DNA from 4 places in the Sodalis sp. RH24 genome. Region 2 is predicted to be linked to each of the others. Evidence: predicted binding sites of a transcription regulator. Region 2 holds the regulator's gene; each other region holds the start of a gene.

What was found. The regulator Fur, encoded in region 2, represses iron uptake genes when iron is present. The targets are predictions, from matches to a motif close to ATAATAATGAGAACNACTATCAA.
Region 1: ACL2XG_RS06230 (TonB-dependent receptor domain-containing protein) is a predicted target of Fur. The motif match lies at 1,504-1,526, and genes of this name have one in related genera.
Region 3: fhuE (ferric-rhodotorulic acid/ferric-coprogen receptor FhuE) is a predicted target of Fur. The motif match lies at 3,014-3,036, and genes of this name have one in related genera.
Region 4: fhuF (siderophore-iron reductase FhuF) is a predicted target of Fur. The motif match lies at 2,578-2,600, and genes of this name have one in related genera.

Annotation. Positions count from the first base shown of each region.
Region 1 covers NZ_CP178729.1:1,346,003-1,351,174, reverse strand. Annotated here, with positions in the region: gene ACL2XG_RS06240 (helix-turn-helix transcriptional regulator) at 1-589, opposite strand, end outside; gene ACL2XG_RS06235 (YbhB/YbcL family Raf kinase inhibitor-like protein) at 618-1,250, opposite strand; gene ACL2XG_RS06230 (TonB-dependent receptor domain-containing protein) at 1,542-3,563, shown strand; gene ACL2XG_RS06225 (AraC family transcriptional regulator) at 3,598-4,443, opposite strand; gene ACL2XG_RS06220 (transcriptional repressor) at 5,087-5,172, opposite strand, start outside.
Region 2 covers NZ_CP178729.1:2,027,404-2,032,575, reverse strand. Annotated here, with positions in the region: gene alsA (D-allose ABC transporter ATP-binding protein AlsA) at 1-10, opposite strand, end outside; gene alsB (D-allose transporter substrate-binding protein) at 68-1,003, opposite strand; gene alsR (transcriptional repressor AlsR) at 1,025-1,912, opposite strand; gene fur (ferric iron uptake transcriptional regulator) at 2,475-2,945, opposite strand; gene fldA (flavodoxin FldA) at 3,301-3,816, opposite strand; gene ybfE (LexA regulated protein) at 3,995-4,294, opposite strand; gene ACL2XG_RS09345 (alpha/beta fold hydrolase) at 4,502-5,172, opposite strand, start outside.
Region 3 covers NZ_CP178729.1:3,448,163-3,453,334, forward strand. Annotated here, with positions in the region: gene idnR (DNA-binding transcriptional regulator IdnR) at 1-631, shown strand, start outside; gene fhuE (ferric-rhodotorulic acid/ferric-coprogen receptor FhuE) at 708-2,873, opposite strand; gene ACL2XG_RS15685 (LysR family transcriptional regulator) at 3,179-4,162, opposite strand; gene argH (argininosuccinate lyase) at 4,329-5,172, shown strand, end outside.
Region 4 covers NZ_CP178729.1:3,189,947-3,195,118, reverse strand. Annotated here, with positions in the region: gene ACL2XG_RS14525 (GntR family transcriptional regulator) at 1-896, shown strand, start outside; gene ACL2XG_RS14520 (creatininase family protein) at 893-1,588, shown strand; gene fhuF (siderophore-iron reductase FhuF) at 1,725-2,471, opposite strand; gene fhuD (Fe(3+)-hydroxamate ABC transporter substrate-binding protein FhuD) at 2,610-3,506, shown strand; gene fhuB (Fe(3+)-hydroxamate ABC transporter permease FhuB) at 3,503-5,172, shown strand, end outside.

The DNA of each region.
Region 1 (5,172 bases), 680 kb from region 2:
GGAAGACGCCCTGTCGTTGTGGAAGGGTAAAATGAATATTTTGCTCGGCAAGGACTAACAGTAAGTCAAAAATTCTTAACCGAATCCTTGCATCGCTAAGACTCGGCTGATCCAGGTTTTTCAGTAACGTTCGCAATGATTCGTGTAGAGCGCTATTAAGATCAACCGTGGTGAACTGAGGTTTCTTTTTGGCACTGGAAATGTCGCCCTGAAAAAACTGATAAAAATATTCCAACACATCTGCACTGAAAGTGAGAAATATTGACCGGAACGGGGAGTCATTACTCGGGGGATATTTGGTATAATCGGCAATCACGCCCTGATCTATAAAACCTACGGCGGCCTTATCAGCTAATGTATGGTTTTCCCCCGAAGCCAGGAACTCAATTCTTCCCGCTAATACGATCAGCACCGTCGGTTCAAAGAAGAAAAAAGAGGGGGTACTCTGCTCCACCCTGAGTTGCGGATAAGCCACCGAAACCAGATTATTACGGCTGGTGCTGCTGCCATAAAAACCAGACCAGGAAAATTGTTCACTGCTCAAGGCGTATTTCTCATCTGATGCGAATAACCTATTTTCTCTGGTCATGGTTTACCTGCTGCTTAGACGCTGAGCGTTACACTTTCACGTCCGGGTTAAGACTGTAGACTCCAGTCAGCGTAGCTTTGGCCAAAACGTCGCTGTTTTCCAGCGTGCGACGGATGTTAGCACCAGTAAGCTCTCCTGCTACGTTCAATGTCGGGGTCGGGAGCGCATATAATGTGAATACATAATGATGGATTATTTCATCATTCCACGGCGGACAAGGACCATCATAGCCATAGTAGGTGCCTGCCATCGACTCATCATTGGCAAACCACCCGGTATAATCATTTATGCCATGGGTCAGTCCATCTGGCGCAGAGGGACCCTGTTTGCCTCCAGCGGAAATGCCATGGGATTGTGACCCCTCAACGATTTCGCTCTGACCCGCCGGGATATTTAACAGTAACCAGTGAAAAAAATCGGCGCGGGGCAACGATGCCGGGACACTCTTACCTGGCTGATTTACATTTTCAGCACTGGTAGGAACATCGGGATCGTGGCAAAGGAGCACCAGCGACTGCGTACCCGCGGGAACATCTTCCCAGCGGAGGTGTGGGTTAAGGTTATCAGATAAACGGATATTATTTTCAGGATCGTAAACGGCAAAACTATTCTTGCCGGGGATGGCACCGCCATCTTTAAAATTATGGCTATATAATTTCATGCTGTTGCCTTGTCTATAAATGGAAAAATCGATTATACGACTTTCACAAACCTTACCAGTGCCTCATCCAGTCAAATTTCTTCCTGAAGCTATCATTTTGGCTGGACATGCTTAGTTTAAAACAAAAAACGTATCACGTGAATGATGGCTGCTTTTGTTTTGGTGAAGCCGAAGAATGGCCGAAAAGAAGAATAAAATGACCGAATTTAGCAATGTGCTTTGTAATTTATTTAATTATATTACCTTCTCTTGAATAATAATGAGTATCATTATCATATAAAGGCGTGTAAAATGTATCTCAATAAAGCGCGAGTAACAGCCCCATTTCGATTGAAATTAAGTGTTTTTTATTTTCTTACTTGTTTTTCCCAGGCACATGCAACACCGATTGATGAAGGTAGTGAAAATAAACTTAATAACAATAATAAAGACGAAACGATGGTTGTAAGCGCAAGCGCCAATGGAATGGATAAATCTACAAGCCAGGCACCTGCGTCTGTCACTTCGATATCAAGTGAAGAAATCCAAAAAAAACCTTATCGTGATATCGCAGATTTGCTCCAAGGGGTTCCGGGTATCACTACCACGATTGGCGGGGATCACAAGGAGATAAATATTCGTGGCATGGGATCTGATTATACCTTATATATGGTCGATGGTATGAGAATTGACTCCAGGGATACGAGCCGTTTATTTGATGGCTATGGTCAGATGAATGCCTGGATGCCTCCTGCTTCTGCAATAGATCATATTGAGGTTATACGAGGGCCGATGTCCGCTTTATATGGATCAGATGCAATGGGTGGTGTAATTAATATAATAACACGTAAAAATTCAAATAAATGGCAAGGAAGTATTGGCGCCGATTTTACAATGCAGGAGCATAGTGATTCGGGTAATATATTTCAGAATAATTTCTTTTTAACCGGTCCATTGATTGACAATATCCTTTCAATGCAGGCTTATGGAAATTATTCTAAGCGTGACGAAGACGATATCTATAATGGTTATCGAGGTAGCAAAAGAGATAACATAACAGGCAAGATAACACTAACCCCTTCGGATAAACAAGAAATTACTTTTACAGCTAATCATACACAACAGGATATAACTCAGACCGTAGGGAAGTCTATTAGCCCAGCATATAATTATGTCACTGGCGTGCCGACAGATTACAGGAAAAAGACTGAGGTTAACCGTTTTTCTGTAAATCATATTGGCTATTTGCCCATTGGAAAAACAGAATCGTATATCCAAAGCGAAGATTATACGATAGGTTCTGAGGATGTTTGGCTAAAGAATTTAAACATGCGATCCTCACTTTCTTCAAATATAGGCAGCCATATCCTGACCTTTGGTGGAGAACTTAGTATTAAAAAGTTACATGATGGAACATCAAATCAGCTATCCAGTGAGACAGATCTAAAACGTACCGAAAAGTCCTTGTTCCTGGAAGACGCATGGCTGGCTACTGAAGATTTCACTTTAACTTCAGGTGTACGTTTTGATGATGATGATCAGTTTGGGAGTCACTGGAGCCCGAGAATTTATGGTGTCTGGAATGTTGCCACAAACTGGACGATTAAAGGGGGCGTCAGTAGTGGTTTCAAAGCACCGGCTATTACAGAAACTTCAACATCGTTTGGTACCGTATCTTATGTTGGCAACGTTTACGGAAATCCTGATCTGAAACCGGAAAAGTCAATAACCCAAGAAATGGGACTCCTTTATGACAACGATGAAGGATTAACAGGAGGTATTACATTATTTAATAACCAGTTCAAGGACAAGATAGATACAGTATCTTGCCCAGAAAACCAATGTCTGTCAGTACCTAATGTTTATGGTGCTTACCCACTTATCTATACAAATATTGGTAAAGCAGTAACTCGGGGTGTTGAAGCCTCACTTGCTTTTCCTGTTACTGAAAAAGTAAGCATTGCGAATAACTATACATATACCTATTCAAAACAGCAGTCTGGTGAAAATAAAGGGAAGCCACTTAATAAACTGCCTAAACATCAATTCAATAGTACTGTTAATTATCAATATAGTGAGAGGTTGAAAACCTGGCTGGCAATAAATATTCGCGGAAAGGATAGTGATAATGTAGGTGGTGCACAAGCGACTATATTACCTATCCAGGCACCTTCATTTGCCATGTTAGATATCGGAGCGGATTATGCAGTCGCCAAAAATGTAGATATTAAGGCTGGTGTTTCAAATATTCTCGACAAAAAAATTCGTTATGATGATTATGGTTATGTTGAAGATGGCAGACGATACTGGCTTGCTGTGAATTATTCTTTTTAGGTAATAAAAACGGGGGGAGGACGGCACCCCCTTTCTATTTTTTAATTTCATGCAAATCGATAAGTTTTGAAGATGAATTTTTTAAATCATTAAAATAACTCAGCGGTGGTTTACCTAATATTTTTTTGAACATGGTAACAAAACTGCTTGCATTTTCATAACCCAGGTCAAGTGCAATAGCGGTAATACTATCCCCCTCGGAAATTCGCTGAAGTGCTATAACTATATGAAGTTGCTGCTTCCATCTGCCAAAGCTCATGCCCAGCTCATGTTGCACTAACCTGGTGAAGCTTCTTTCACTCATATTGACTCTTAGCGCCCATTCATGAAGTTTAAGTGAATTATTCGGACTTTTAATAAGCTCATTGGTTACTGAATATAAGCGCGATTCTGAAGGCATTGGAAGACTAACTTCGAGTTTAGTCGTAGCTTTTAACTGATCGACTAATACATCTATTATTTTTTTTTCGGATTCTGATAATGTAGATTTGCCGTTAAAATTTGAGGCAAAAAAAATCAATTCACGCAAAAGAGGATGTACAGAAAGAGTTGCACATTCTTCAGGAAGCCCCTTTATTTTAGTAGTGTCAATGAATAAGCAGTAACAGCTAGTATTGCCGGCTCCTCTTGTAGAGTGAACTGTATTAGTTGGTATCCATATAGCACATTGCGGTGGTATTAGGTAGATTGATTTTTTTACTTCACATATTATAATTCCTTTTGGCGAAAATATTAGTTGAGCTTCAGGATGCTGATGTGGCTTGAGTTCCCAGCAATCTGTAAAATTATCTGATTTAATGGATAAAACTGGTAAAAAGGGATTTCTCACTTCAGAAATTTCGTAATGGTTTACTGTATTAAATGAGCGATCAGTTGTCATAGAATTCAAACCTCTTGGTCGAATAACTAAGATTATAACATTAACCATATGAAGTGGAAAGTTTTAAGCTAGGTGAGCGTAAAAATCTCCAATTATAATAACTAAATTGTTGTGATTTTTTTAAGGTTTTTGCTAAAATATGCTTTATTTAAATTATTATCATCTTCACCATTGTGTTCTACTAATTAACAATTTTATTCATTAAAATCTGATGGTTCAAAAGCAACTAATCGAGTTGATAAATCTTAATAGTGGATTCATTTATGTCTACCATTTAATATTCAACTTCATTTTATTCAGATGGTCAATTAGACAATTAATTGATTTTATCCCCAGGCGGTCATTGAGGCTTACACACGGATGGCGGAATTATCGGTATTTTGGAGAATTAATATATTAATGGGTGTGTTGATACAATAAAAGAATACAATTAGGTACTGCTTTTATAAAGGTGATTATATGAGAGGTATTCTTGCTTTTTTAGATGTGATTTATTTCGCTTATGTTAATCATGTTTTATTTTTATTAATGTCATTCTTTACGTGTTGTTAAATGTTGTTTTTCGAAAGCACTGCATTGTGCAATTGCCTGAATGATGGGGTCCATCAAAGAGTGTTATTGTGTCGGTTTTAAAAATCAGCGGTTAAGCTGAATTTAATTGACTTGGCGTAGTCAATAGTTGATGATTTGCACTGTTATGTAATTTTTGTGAACTATATGATGATTTAT
Region 2 (5,172 bases):
GAGTGCTCATATTACTCTCCGGATTAATGACAAGACGGCGGGAATAGGCGGTCTTGCGGCACCTGGACTATTTGGTGACTAATATAGAATCGACGGTTTCAATTTTCGGCTGGGCATCAAGCGCAATCAGCTTGCCCGCTTTCACCGTATTCACCAGGATGGCCAGGCCGTTGGCGCCGATTTCCGCCGGATTCTGGGCCACGGTGGCGGTCATCATGCCCTGGGCGACCATCTTGCGCGCCTCGGGAATACCGTCGGTGCCGACCACCAGGATCTTGCCGGTCTGTCCCGCGTTGGCCACCGCCTGCGCCACGCCCATCGCCATGGTATCGTTGGCGCAATAGAAGGCCTTCAGCTGGGGATGACGTTGCAGCACATTGGTCGCCACGTCCAGGGCCTTGATGCGATCCCAATCCGCCGGCTGGCTGGCCACCAGCTTGATATGGCTGTTGGCCTTGAACTCCGCGGTCGCGCCGTTGCGCCGCGCCTCGCCCGAGGCGTTGCCGGCCTTGCCTTCGATAATGGCCACTTCGCCGCCCTGGGCGCCCAAGCTATCGATAATAAATTTGGCGCCTTTCGCGCCGACCGCGACATTATCGGTGGTGATAAAGGCTTCGACGTTGCCCTTGGCCTTGGCCAGGCTGGCTAAATCGATTTTTTCGTCGAGGTTAACCAGGTGAATCCCTTTCTGATAAGCCTTGGCGACGGGAATCACCAGATTCACCGCCGATAAAGGCGCAAAGGCGATGCCTTTATAATTCTTATTGGTTAAATCCTCGAATAATTGTAATTGCGATTGGAAGTCGCCTTCCGACGGTGACGCGAATATATCCACCGTCACGCCGAGATCCTGGGCCTTTTTCTCAATGCCTTGTTTCATCTCTACCCAGAAAGGGTTGGATAATGTTTTAAGAACAACGGCGTAATCGGCTGCCGCGTGGACCACGGTGGACAACATCAGTCCACAGGCGGCGCCACCGGCCAATTTAAGAAATTTATTCATTATTCTATCTCCAAAAGAGAATTATTTATAATCACGCTTCAGGTACTTGGTAATGGAACTCGTTTTTTCCAGGTTTTTATTCGCCAGCTCGATATCCTGCCGCGCTACCGAGACATAAAACGCATCCAGCAGCGTAAGCTGCAAAATACGGGCCGAAGCGTTTCTGCCTAATAACGGCGTTTCCGGCGCCGGTGAACAAATATTAAAATCAGCCAGCTGGGCTATGGGGGAATTGCTGCTATGGGTAATACAAATGATCTTGGCCCCATTATCCTTGGCAATCGACACCACCCGTTTCAGATCGCTGGTGCGGCCCGAATGGGATACCACCAACGCCACATCGCCCGGTTGCAACAGGGAGGCCGACATCATCATCAAATGCGCGTCCAGGTAGGCATTGCAACGCAAGCCGATTTTCAGGAATTTATGCTGCACGTCCGCGCAAATGGAATTAGAGCCGCCGACGCCGTACAGCTCGCGCTGATGGCCGGCAAAAAAGCATTGGGCCGCCTGCTGGATGACGTTGGCGTCGACTATCGCCTGGCCTTCGACAATGGTGCGTACGGTCAGGTTAAACACTTTGTTGACCACATCCTCCGGGCTGTCGGTGGGCGAGAGTTCGGCGGTGATATCATGGTCGGCATGATCGAAATACTCGACGATGGCGCTGCGCAGCTGGCGAAAGCCGCTGAAACCGAGAATTTTCGACACCTTGACAATCATGGCTTCCGACAGGCCCAGACTCAGGGCCACCTCTTTGATCCCCGAGACGTCGGTGAGGTTGCCGGGAGATAAAAACCACTCCACTATCCGGCTTTCGTTTTCAGTCATGCCTTCTTGTTTAATACGAATATAAGGAGCAATGCCTATGCCGCGCGGCATATCGTTTTGCAGTTCCGCATCATTCATCTGGACTATCTCTGGTGATTAACATTGCCTGTCACTATATCACCATGGCGAAAGTTTAAAATCTGCTGCGAACTTCACGTTTTTTATTAATTTATAAATTAACTTTTTGTGTAAAAATCGAGTCATCGATCCGGGTTAATTTCAGGAAGGTATTTTTGGCTATATTAATTCAATAAAATCATATAATTAAAATGTATCTTTTGTTGTCGCTTACTGCTGACAGCGAAAAATAGCTTTATCATCAGATTCACAGAATAATTTACCCGGTGAAAAAATCGCAATAAAAACGCTGTCGTTTCAATGGATTACGCAAATTAGCCCAAAATAGCGTCCCAGGGCCTCTATTTATTCTTTATTTATTTTTATTTTCTGTGAAGTTTTCTGGAGTTTGCCGGCGGTGAGCACGGCGGTGATTGGCGGATACGACGCTTGTCGACGCGCTTCGGGAAGGAAACGTTACCAGGGAAGGGGACGGGCGGCGTTTAGCCTCATTGAAAAAATCGTTGCAGGGTGAGAAAGCGGCGCGATAACAGCCGCTTTGGAGAAACGGACCGCGCCGCGGTTATTCTTTTACGCCGTTGAGCATATCGGCGTGATCGTGCAGCGTTTCGTCTTCGCGGCAGTTGCCGATTTCACAATGCCCATACAGATATAAGCTATGGTTGGTCAGCTTGATATTGTGCCTTTTGGCAATATCACGCTGGCGCGCTTCGATGAACTCGTCGCGAAATTCGATAACCTTGCCGCAGTCCAGACAGATCAGGTGGTCATGATGATACTGTTGCGTCAGTTCAAAAACGGATTTGCCGCCTTCAAAATTGTGGCGGGTTACGATACCGGCGTCGTCAAATTGGTTTAGCACGCGATATACCGTGGCCAGGCCGATTTCCTCACCCATATCGATCAGTTTTTTGTACAGATCTTCCGCACTGACGTGATGGCATTCCGGATCTTGCAACACTTCCAGAATCTTCAGTCTGGGAAGGGTGACTTTCAGGCCGGCCTTCTTCAATGCAATATTATTGTCAGTCATGCGGGTTTAGTCCTGTTACTTTGATAATCTGATTGTAGGCTAACTTAGCCTATAACATCGGTCGGCCCGAAAAATGTGACGCCGTCTCATTATAAGACTGCCTGTCCAAAATGAAAACCGCGCCTTGTTAACAACTATAGCCCGTTTCAGGGGGCGAATTCTGCAACATTTTGCTAAAAAGGGTGGAACCGCTGCGCTATTGTACCGCGTTGTGGATAAAAGTTAAAAACTTGTATCTATTAATTTGAAAGGATTTAGTTATCAGTGAGGTTGGCGGCGCCGTCCCGACGCCATGACGGCAACCGATTCTCTTGCCGGGCGCCGTCGCGACGGCACCCTCCCGCACGGCTTGACTTTAGCTGAGCTGCAATTCAGCGCTGATTTGCTTCACCCAGCCGTCCACGCGTTCATTGGTCAGCTCGGGCTGGCGGTCTTCGTCAATGGCCAGGCCGATGAAGTGATTGTCGTCCGCCAGTCCTTTCGACGCTTCGAAATGATAGCCGGCGGTGGGCCAGTGACCGACGATGGTCGCGCCGTTGGGCTCGATAATGTCGCGAATGGTGCCCATGGCGTCACAGAAATATTCGGCGTAATCCTCCTGATCGCCACAGCCGAACAGCGCCACTTTTTTGCCGGAGAAATCTATTTCTTCCAGGGTGGGGAAAAAATCATCCCAGTCACATTGCGCTTCGCCGTAGTACCAGGTCGGGATGCCGAGCAGCAGGGTGTCGAACCGCGCCAGGTCTTCTTTACTGCTTTTGGCAATGTCATGAACTTCGGCAACATCCGCACCCAGTTGCTTCTGAATCATTTTGGCAATATTTTCGGTATTGCCGGTGTCACTGCCAAAAAAAATGCCTACAGTTGCCATGAATTTGAAAACCTCTTAAATATTATGGATATGTTCCGTAACAGAATCAGCGATGCTCTGCGGCAATCATAGCAGACCCTTATGCGGGGAGAAACTCGCCGGCCGGGTTTTGTCGCAAATTTGCCCCGTTCGCGGCCTTGGGCCCTGGACGGGATGGCGCTTTACCGGGCCGGCAAGTTTACTCCGGATGCGGATCCGCGCCTTGCTGCCGTTCAAGCTCGGCCAGTAAAATCAATTCGATCAGCTCGCTGCGCGACAGGTTTTGCCGGTAGGCCAGCTCATTTAACGCATCCACCGCCTCGGCGTTGATTTTCAGCTCCACCCGGCGCAGGCCGCGCTTTTTATCCCGGCGCAGCTGGTTACGCTTGTTGATGCGCAACTGCTCATCGCGGGACAGGGGGTTGGTCTTCGGTCTTCCCGGGCGCCGCTCATCGATAAATAAATCCAGGGTGGTGCGGTCCGTTTGTTCTTTTGCCATAGGTCATGAAGGGATTGTGCATCAAGAAGCAGGCGGGCAAACCCCGTCCGGCGGCGTGGCTGGCTACGCCGCCGGACGCGCATCGCCCGTAACGTTATGTTTTATGTACGCCGGGGCTGCCATAAAACACAGCGGGCCATGTTACCCCAGCCCGGTAGCAAACGACAATATTAAACTCGCCGGCGCTAATCCCGGCGGCGGCCCGGCCTATTCTTCCAGGAAACGGGCCAGGGCGCGCATGAGCGCCGCGGGTTTTTCCGCATGAACCCAATGACCGGCGCCGGCGACCACATGCGCCCGCGCCCGGGGGAACTGGCGTTGGATCGCCTGGCGGTAACCGTCGTCCAGATAGGGCGATTTTTCACCGCGGATAAACAGCACCGGCCCTAGCCAGGGCGCCGACTCCCGCCAGCCGATAAGCGCCGGATAGTTATCCCACAGCGCCTCGACGTTAAACCGCCACCGGCCCTGGTGAAAGGATTTCAGCAAAAACTGGATGGTTTCCTCATCAAGGGCGTCATGGCGCATGAGCGCCGCCGCCTCCGTGCGCTGTGTGACGCCCGCCGCCTCGACGCGCCTGAGCGCGGCGAAGACGTTGTCATGGTGACGGGTGGGGTAGGCCACCGGCGCCATATCGATAACCGCCAGCCGCGCAACGCGGCCGGGCGCCTGGGCGGCGAGGGTCATGGCGACCTTGCCGCCCATGGAATGGCCGATGAGGTGACCGGCGTCGATATGCAACGCATCAAGCAATTCGATCACGTCCCGGCTCATGGCGGCGTAACCGGCATCGTGGTCATGGGGGGACAAGCCGTGATTGCGCAGATCAATCTGCAGGGTGGCGTGGTGTTCCCCAAGCGGCCTGGCCAGCACGCCCA
Region 3 (5,172 bases), 1.4 Mb from region 2:
CGGCATTATTTTGATGGAAAAAGAACATACCCTGCGCAGTATAAAAAGCCTGCTGGCCGCTAAAATCCCCGTTGTTGAAGTGATGGATACCCGTGAGGAATTTATGGATATCCAGGTGGGCTATGATAACCAGGAAGCGGCTTTCGATATGATGTCGACCATGCTGGCCAGCGGCAAACGCCGGGTTGTCTATCTTGGTTCGCGGGATGATCTGCGCGACCGCCAGCGCTACCAGGGGTATGCCCAGGCGATGAAGTCTTACGATTTAACCCCGCTGATGCTCACCGCCAATGAAATATCCTCGTTTTCCCTCGGCGCCGATATTTTTAACCAGGCGCTAAAACGCTTCCCCGATCTGGACGGTCTGTTTTGCACCAATGACGACATCGCCGTGGGCGCGCTGCTGGAATGCCTGCGGCAAAATATCCCCGTCCCCGGCGATATCGCCATCGCCGGTTTCCATGGGCTGGATATCGGCCGGGCCATAACCCCCCGCCTGGCAAGCGTCATTACCCCGCGCATCGGCATGGGAAAATGCGCGGCGGAAATGGTGCTGAAAAAAATCCGCCATGAAGATGTCAATTACTCTATTGACCTAGGCTACCAGATTTTTAAAGGAGGAACGATTTGACGCCGCTGTTAAAACCGCGGTTTAACGGGTATGGATGCCAGAAGACAAGGCGGGATATCTCCCGCCCTGTCTATGATCAGAAGGTGTAACCCACCGTTACCGACATATTGCGCGGCGCGCCATATACCGCGTAAGGACCGAGGTAGTCATAGTACTCTTTGTCGAACAGGTTGTTGATATTGGCCTGCACCGAAAGCTGGCGGGTAACCTGGTAGCGACTGAACAGGCTGACCAGCGCGTAGCTGCCCTGATCGGCGCGCATCGTACCCTGCGGGCCGGCGGCATCCTGCCAGGTATGGTTCTGCCAGTTTACGCCGCCGCCCACCGCCAGATCGGGCAGCATCGGCAGTTGATAACGGGTAAACAATTTCAGCGAGGTGCGCGGCAGTTCGGCGTTGATGGCGTTGCCGTCCTGATCGTCGGCCACATAACGCGCGCCGCCAAAAGTGACTTGCCAGTTGTCGGTTACCGCGCCGTTAAGTTCGAACTCGACGCCTTTGCTGACGGTGCCGTCGACGCCGCGATAGGCCATTTCCGTCGTACCGGGAATATAGGTGCCTTCGCTTTGCGCCACATTATCCTGCTCGATACGGAAAATCGCCAAAGACGCGGTCAGGCGGCTGTTGTACCAGTCGCCTTTCAGGCCGGCTTCATAGTTTTTACCCGTCGTCGGGTCCAGATAGTTTTTACTGGCGTCCCGGTAGGTCTGCGGCTGGAAGATGGCGGTATAGCTGGCATAAGCGGACCAGGTGTCGTTGATATCATAAATCAGGCCGGCGTAGGGCGTGACGTCGTCTTTATCGCTGGTGGCGGTCGAACCATTGGCGCGCCAGTCGGTGTAGCGCGCGCCGACGATCAGGTGCAGCGGATCGGCCAGCGAAAAACGGGCCGCGGTATAGACCGATTTTTGCCGGATGGTGTCGTTGGAATAATCAACCCATGGACTCCAGTCCGCATCGGCGATATGGCCGTTCCAGTTGTTATAATTGCCGATATCGGACTCGGTGATGGTGGCCTGGGAGTTAAAAAAATGATTATTTTGTTTGCTGTAGCTGGCGCCGGCCACCAGCTCATGCTGTCGGCCCAGCAGCTCAAAGGGTCCCGTGGCGTAGGTATCGACGGAATCCAGCTTACGTTTGCCTTTATTCCAGCCGCCGTAGGCGGAAACGCCCTCGCCGGTGTCCTTATCCGGGAAACCGTCGGCATACATCAGCTTGGAGTCGAAATCGGTTTCGGCATGGGTGCCGTTGACGCGCAGCTGCCAGCCGTTGGCAAAACGCTGGGTCAGATCGGCAAAGACTTTTTTCGACTCATGACTGGAGTAGCTCCAGTCCGGCGCCGGATTAAAGCTGCGGTCAAAATGCGTGCGGCTGCCGTCGCTGTACCAGGTCGGCAACCCGCCCCAGGTGGGATTGCTGGTATCGCTTTCCTGATAATCATAGCCCAGTGATAGCGTGGTGGAATCCGTCAGGTCGGCGTCAATAACGCCATAAATGAATTTTTTGCGGTTATGATAGCGATCAAGCCAGGTATCGTTATCCTGGTAGCCGGCAATAACGCGGCCGCGCACATTGCCTGATTCCGTCAGCGGCGCGGAAAGATCGGCTACCATCCGTTGCTTATCCCACGTGCCGTAAGTGCCGGAAACAGAGCCTTGGAATTCGCGGCTATCGGCACGTTTGCGCACCATATTGATAGCGGCGGAGGGATTGCCCGATCCGGTCAGGAGCCCCGTTGCGCCGCGCACCACTTCGATACGATCATAAATGGCGGTATCCGAACCGGCGTCGCCGAAGTTCCAAACGTCGCTCAGGGTGGTGGGAATATCATCATAAAGAAAATTGTTGATGAAAAAACCGCGGGAATAATACGTTGAACGATCGGAGTCGATATTATTGGCGGTTATGCCCGTGGTATTGGTCAGCACCTCGCCCACGGTTTGCAGGTCTTGATCCTGCATGCGCTGTTTGCTGATAATGCTGACGGACTGAGGAATATCACGCGGCACCAGCAGCATTTTTGTTCCGGCGCGGGTGACCGGCACACTGTAATCCTGCCGGGCGGCATCGGTTGCGCCGCTTGCCTGGGCATTGACCACCATCGTTTCATCAGAAGACGCTTTTTCGCCGGCCGGCTCATCCGCCCATGCCGGATTGACAAAGGATGAAATCAACGTGGCAATAAGGGACAAAGAGCATGTCCAGCCTGAATGAGTTACCCGTTGCCCCGCGCTGCGTTTCATTACCCCTGGCACTGCCGACATTCTCTTTCTCCACAAGACCGTTATTGTTTTAAATCAATGATTTAACCGCTACTTTTATGATTCTTGCCCGCCCCGCGCAGCCTGATGAGTCTGGCATAGAAGGGCGCGCAAAGAAGATAATGAGAATACTACTCATTAGCTTTACATATGTAAATAAATTTAACCAATGTCAGTTCGGCGGGCGGAATCGGTAAGGTGACTGGCGCTGCGGGATATTTTCCAAGTGGGTGATAAATCTTTTAAGCGATTGCCCAGGGGTGGTGCAATGCCGCGGGGCCGGTGCATTATTCTGCCCCGGTATGATCCGCCGGGGCGATGGCGGCATTTTTAAGCGCATCACGAAATAACTTCACCACGGAATTTAACGCCGCGCCTCTTTTTACCACCAGATTAAACGGCGTGGTCACCGAGATATTCTCCGGTTTGAGCGCTTTGATTTTTCCTTCGCGCTCATAGCGGCTGATATAATGTGCGGGCAAAAATCCGACATAATTACCGGTAAGGATAAGCATGGTAACCGCTTCGACCTGTACCGCCACGGCGTTGGAAGAGGAAAAATGAAGCCCGGGATTTTGATGGCCATGATTGGTGTAGAAATGCCTGATTAAACTGGCGCTGGCAATACGCTCATTGGTTAATGCGTTAGGCGCCAAAGAAAACAGCTCATGCCGGTTTGAACAGCAAAGATAGGCTATTTCATGATAAAGGAAGAAATAATCAAAATCGGGTTTTTCCTGGTAGACGGGTATTATGCCACAGGTGAAACGGCCGTCGATAACGCCGCGCTCGATTTCCTCAAGCTGGGTGGCATGGAGACGCACGCTGACCTTGGGCGCCTGGCGGTGTATCTCGCTTAGCGCCCCCACCACCGGTGACTGCGCGTCGGTGATGGTATTATCGATAATGCCGATATTTAATTCACCGAATATTTCATGGCGGGCATGATTTAACGTATCCCGGAACTGATTTATCGATGAGAACAAATCAAGACACGCCAGATAAGCCACTTTACCATGCTCGGTAAGATAAAATCCTTCACGTCCCCGGGTGCACAGTTTCATGCCGAAACGGATTTCAAGATCGGATATTTGTTTACTTATCGCCGCCAGTCCGATATTTAATTCATTGCAGGCCGCGGTAAACCCTCCGGCCTCAACTACCGTTTTGAATACCCGCAAAAGCTTTAAATCGGCAACGCCAATGTTCTGCTGATTAATATCACTTTTGACTGGCGACGTGTTTCCAAATTTGGAAAGTGGACTTTCCATAATAACTATTTACCCCCACGCCCTCGTTCTCCATTATCAATTTAACAGCCTCTTTTATCTCATTTCGCCATGGCCAGCGGATGTTTGTCCTCTTTTCTTCCGGTCTTCATCACCGACCGCGGATAAAGCAAAGATTGCAACATCCATGCCATGAAAGGAGCATGCCATGCCACAACCGGTAGAACGTTTATGGGGAGCACGCTTCAAAAGCGGCCCCGCCGCCGCGCTCAGCGCGCTGTCGCGCAGCCCCGACGCCTATTTTGCCCTCACCGCCTACGACCTGGAAGGCTGCCGCGCCCATGCTTACGAATTGCAGCGCGCCGGGCTGCTGGACGCGCGGGAAACCGACCTGATGGTGGCGGCCATCGGGCAATTGGCCGATGACCACCGCCAGGGCCGTATCCAGCCCAGTATTGATGATGAGGATGTGCATACCTTTATTGAGCGCATGCTGACCGAGCGGCTGGGGGAACTGGGCGGTAAACTGCGCGCCGGCCGGTCCCGCAATGACCAGACCGCCAACGATTTGCGCCTTTACCTGCGCGATAACGCGCGGAAAATCGTCCTCGCCCTGCTGGGATTGCAAACGGCGCTGGTGCAGCAGGCGCAGCAGCATATCAACAGCATCGCCCCCGGCTTTACCCACCTGCAGCAGGCCCAGCCCATCGTGTTCGGTCATCAGCTCCTGGCCCATGCCCAATCGTTTGCCCGCGACGTCGAGCGCTTGCAGGACTGGGATAAACGTTGCGCGCTGTCCCCCCTGGGCGCCGCCGCCATGGCCGGTTCGGCGATTGCCATGCACCCCGAGCTGTCGGCGCGGGATCTGGGTTACGACGGCCCCTGCGAAAATTCCATCGACGCGGTGGCCAGCCGCGATCATGTGGCGGAATTTCTGTTTGCCGGCGGCATGCTCGGCGTCAATCTCTCCAGGCTGTGCGAAGAGGTCTGCCTGTGGGCCTCGCGCCAGTTCCGCTGGGTATCGCTGCATGATGCGTACGCCACCGGCAGTT
Region 4 (5,172 bases), 1.2 Mb from region 2:
AGCCGGGGGATAAATTGCCCTCGGTGCGCGACATGGCCGAGCGGGTCGGCGTGGCGCCGATGACCGTGGCGCAGGTTTATCGCGAGTTGAAACAGGCTGAACTGATCTACAGCAAGCCCGGCTCCGGTACCTTTATCGCCGACGCCGCCCAGGTCCTGCGCCACAGCGACAAGCGGTTGACCGATCTGCATCAGCACATCGACGCCCTGATCGATCGGGCGCAGGACCTGTCTTTATCGGCGGCCGACCTCGCCGCCCTGGTCACCAACCGGTTCCATCACCGCCAGCGGCGCGCCAGGACCAAAACGGTGCTGGTGGTGGGTAATTTTATCGAGTCCGCCCGCGATTATGCGCAGATTATCGCCGGCACCCTGGGCGACGGCGCGCAGCTGGACGCGACGACGCTGTCGATACTGACCGCCGATAACCGCGCGCGCGAGCAGGCGCACAGCGCCGATCTGATCCTGACCTTTGCCCACCGCCGGCGCGAGGTGATGAGCCTGCTGCCCGGTATGCGGGTTATTAATATCAGCTTTATCCCCTCCGAGCAGACCCGGCGGGCGCTGGCGTCGCTTGATCCCCTTGCCAGGGTGCTGGTGGTGTCGATCTTCCCGGAGTTTACCGCGCTGATGAAAACCGGGGTGCAGCGCTTCGCCCCGCATGTGCAGTCCATTACCGTGGTGCATCGGGACGACCCTGAACTGAACCGCTATCTGGCGCATGCCGATGTGCTGGTCTACGCCACCGGCGCCGAGGCGTTACAGGACGCCTTATCTCCCGGCCAACAGGCGTTTGAATACCGGCATATTCCTGACAGCGGCGATATCAGGCGTGTGGTGATGCCGCTGCTGACGCCGGATGTGCCCTCCGTGACAGGATTGAAGGAAATATCATGAAAATCAGTGAAATGAATTGGCAGCAGTTGGAAGAATACCTGGGCCGGGACGATCGGGTGGTGGTGCCGCTGGGCAGTACGGAGCAGCATGCGTTTCTCAGCCTGTCGGTGGATTCCATCCTGGCCGAAAAGGTCGCCGTCGAGGCGGCCGAGCCGCTGGGCATACCGGTATTCCCGGTAATGCCGTTCGGCATGACGCCGGCGTTCAGCGATTTTCCCGGCACCATCAGCCTGCGGGTCGGCACTTACCTCCGGCTGCTGTACGATATTCTCGATAATTTGAAACGGCAGGGCTTTAAGCGCGTCCTGCTGGTTAACGGCCACGGCGGTAATATGCCGGCGCAGCATATTATCAGCGAATGGATGGTGGCCAATCCCGAGGTGATGGTACAGCTGCATAACTGGTGGTGCGCGCCGCTCACCTGGGCAAAGGTACAGCAAACCGATCCGGTGGCCTCGCATGCCTCATGGATGGAAAATTTCCCCTGGACCCGGCTGGCGGGCGTCGCCCAGCCGGACCGGCAAAAACCGATGCTCGATCTGGTCGGCTTTCGCAAGCTCAATCCGGCCAAGGCCCGCGCGATGCTGGGCGACGGCAACTACGGCGGGTATTATCAGCGCGCCGACGAGGAGATGCTGGCCCTCTGGCAGGTGGGTGTCGAAGAAACCCGGCGCGTGATGGAACTGCTCTGATCGCCGCCCGGGCAAGGCACCGTGCGGGGAGCCGTTTATGCGGCGGGAGTACCCGCGGCGCGAGCGGCCGCCGGTGCGAGGCCTGGGGCGCGGAGAAATACGTCTTGCCCGGCGTCATGCCCGCAGTGGCGAACGCTTAGCCCTGCTGTTCCCGATGCCGGCATTTACGCTCTTGCGCCACCAACAGCGGGCAGCTCGGGCAATATTCCAGGCCGCTGAGCTTATAGCGCAGGCAGCACAGCCGGCGGATGATTTTCGGGCCGGCGTCGTGCTCCACCACCCGTACCGGCTGATACAGCCGGTTGGGCGCGCCGTCCGTCAGGGTTTTGGTGGCGAGAAACGCCCTGGCTTCCCCGGTATCGGCGCCTTGTTCCGCGGCCATATCGATGCCGTGGGCGACGCGGATGGCGGCGTTGTTCCAGAACAGGCCCGGCCTGATGCCGGCCAACTCGCCGAAGGTCCGGCAAACCGGCAGCACATGCGTCTCCACCAACTGCCCGAACAGCGCGGGGATGGCGACGCCGCCGGCGATTTTTGCGCCGCGATCGGCCAGGATAAATTTTTCCGGCACGGCGGATTGCGCTCCCTGGGTAAATTGAATCGCGCGCGGATCCGCCGGCAGCCGCCAGTCATGCAGCAGCGCGATCCTTGTCCAGGGCGCCAGCAGCAGGGCAAAATACCACTGCGACCACATGGAGATCACCGCCGCCCGGTCGCCCCCTTCGTTCAGCCGCAGGAACGGCTCCAGTAGCGCCAGCGCCGTTTCCGGCGCGCATAAATCCGCCGCCGAATAGCCCGTTCCGCCGCTGGGAACGGAGAAGAGAAAACTGCCGTTGATATCAATGGCGCATCCGGGGGTGGGTGCTGCTGCGTCAGGCTTCATACGCTTCCTGTATCGATCGGGACTATTGATTAAGGACAAGGCAAAGAGCTTCCGGCAGGCGGGCGGCTTGCGGTCTCTCTCCGAATGCGCATAATAGGCGATCAAAATCAGAATGATAACTATTAATATTTAAAATTTATGCAGACTCATGATGCCTATCGCCGACGTCTTTTACAGGCGATGGCCGTGTTGCCCTGGTGGTTTTCCCGCCGCGCCGCCGCCGCGCCCATACCCGATGCGGCACGTATTATCGCGCTGGAGTGGCGCCCGGCGGAGCTGCTGCTGGCCCTTGGCGTGACGCCGATGGCCATTGCCGACGCGCCGAATTACCGCAGCTGGGTGGCGGAGCCGGCGCTGCCGCCGTCGGTGCTGGACGTGGGGCTGCGCAACGAACCGAATATGGAAGCGATGCAGCGCCTGGCGCCCTCGCTGATCCTGCTATCGGAGGGTTTTGGCCCGGCGCCTGCAAGCGTCGCGTCCATTGCGCCCACCATGACCTTCCGTTTTAGCCGGCAAGGCGATCGGCCTTTGGCCGTGGCCAGCCAGGATATCGTCGCCCTGGCCGGGCGCCTGGGGATGCCGGATCGGGCGCAACGACATATGGCCGATCTCGACCGGCAACTGGACCAGACCCGGCAGCGGCTGGCGTCTGGATCCCTTCCGCTTCCCCCCGTCTTGCTGTTTTCCTTTATCGACAGCCGCCGCATCATGGTTATCGGCAAAAACAGCCTGCTCCAGGATGTGCTGGATCGGGTGGGGGTGGCGAACGCCTGGGACGGCGAGGAAAATGTCTGGGGCAGCGCAACGGTGGGCCTTGAGCGGCTGGCGCAGTTCCGGGGCGTCAGGGCGCTGTGTTTTCATCGCGGCGCCCAGGATCCCCTGGCGGAAGTGGCCGGTTCCACGCTTTGGCAAACGCTGCCTTTTGTCCGGCAAAAACAGCTGCGGGTGCTGCCCGCGGTGTGGTTTTTCGGCGCCACCCTTGCCGCCATGCGCTTTTGCCGGATGCTCGGGCAGGCGATGGAGCCACGGGCATGAGTAAACGCGTTCCGCGCTTATCCGCCGCATTGGTCCTGGCGTTGTCGCTTGCCGCGCTGTCGCTTGCGGTATTTAATTTAACCCTTCAGCTCGCGCCCGGTTTATGGTGGCGGGCGGCGTGCCATCCCGATACCGGCAGTATTGATCAAATGCTGTTTCACTACAGCCTGCTGCCGCGCACCGCGCTCTCGCTGCTGGTGGGCGCCGGGCTGGGGCTGGTGGGGGTGGTGTTCCAGCAAATACTGCGCAATCCGCTGGCCGAACCCACCACGCTCGGGGTGTCGGCGGGCGCGCAACTGGGGCTCACGGTGGCGACCCTCCTGGCGTTGCCGGGCGACGAGGCGACCCGCCAACTGGCGACGATAGCCGGCGCGCTGGCGGTGGGCGGCCTGGTGTTCGGCGTTTCCTGGGGGCGCCGGTTGTCGCCGGTCACCCTGATTCTGGCGGGATTGGTCCTGGGGCTTTACTGCGGGGCGGCCAAAAGCCTGCTGGCGCTGCTTAACTATGAGCGGCTGCAAACCCTTTTTCTCTGGAGCAGCGGCATGCTCAACCAGCAGGATTGGAGCAGGGTACAGTTCCTGCTGCCCCGGCTGGCCGTCGGCCTGCTGCTGATATTGCTGATGCTGCGACCGCTGATGCTGATGGGATTGGATGACGGCGTGGCGCGCAACCTGGGCCTGGGCCTTATCGCCGCGCGCGTCGGCGGCATCGGCGTGGCGATCGTGTTAAGCGCCTTTCTGGTCAACGCCGCCGGCATTATTGGTTTTATCGGCCTGTTCGCGCCGCTGCTGGCGCGTATGCTCGGGGCCCGGCGCCTGCTGCCCCGTTTAGGGTTTTCCTGCCTGCTGGGCGCGCTGCTGCTGTTGCTCAGCGATCAACTGATGATCCTGCTGGCTCGGCTGTGGCGGGAAATCCCCACCGGCGCCGCCACCGCCCTGATCGGCGCCCCCCTGTTGCTATGGCTGTTGCCCAAGCTCAGGGAGACCCGCGCCATGGCCGCGGATAACGCCCAGACGCTCAGGCCGGAGCGGCGGATGACGCCGCCGGCCGTACTGGCAGGGGTTGCGCTGCTGATACTGGTCGCCGTCGTGGCGCTGACGCTGGGACGCGATAATTACGGCTGGTATTGGTCGCTACAGGAGATGTGGCGCTGGCGCTGGCCGCGCGTGCTGGCGGCCGGCGCGGCCGGCGCGATGCTGGCGGCGGCGGGCACCCTGATTCAGAAAATGACCGGCAACCCGATGGCCAGCCCGGAAGTGCTGGGCATCAGTTCCGGCGCGGCCTTTGGCGTGGTGCTGCTGTTGCTGCTGGTGCCGGACGACGCGTTTGCCTGGCTGCTGCCGGCCGGTAGCCTGGGGGCGGCCCTGACGCTGCTGCTGATTATAGTGCTCTCGCAGCGCGGCGGGTTTTCCAGCGGGCGTTTGCTGCTGGTGGGCATAGCGCTGAGCACGCTGTTCACCACCTTGCTTACCCTGCTGCTGGTCAGCGGCGATCCGCGCATGTCATCGGTGCTGACCTGGCTATCCGGCTCCACCTACAAGGTCAGCGGCGCCCAGGCCATACGCACCGCCGTTATCGCCGTGGTACTGCTGGCGGCGGCGCCCCTGTTGCGCCGCTGGCTGGACCTGCTGCCGCTGGGCGGCGCCACCGCGCGCGCGGCGGGCGT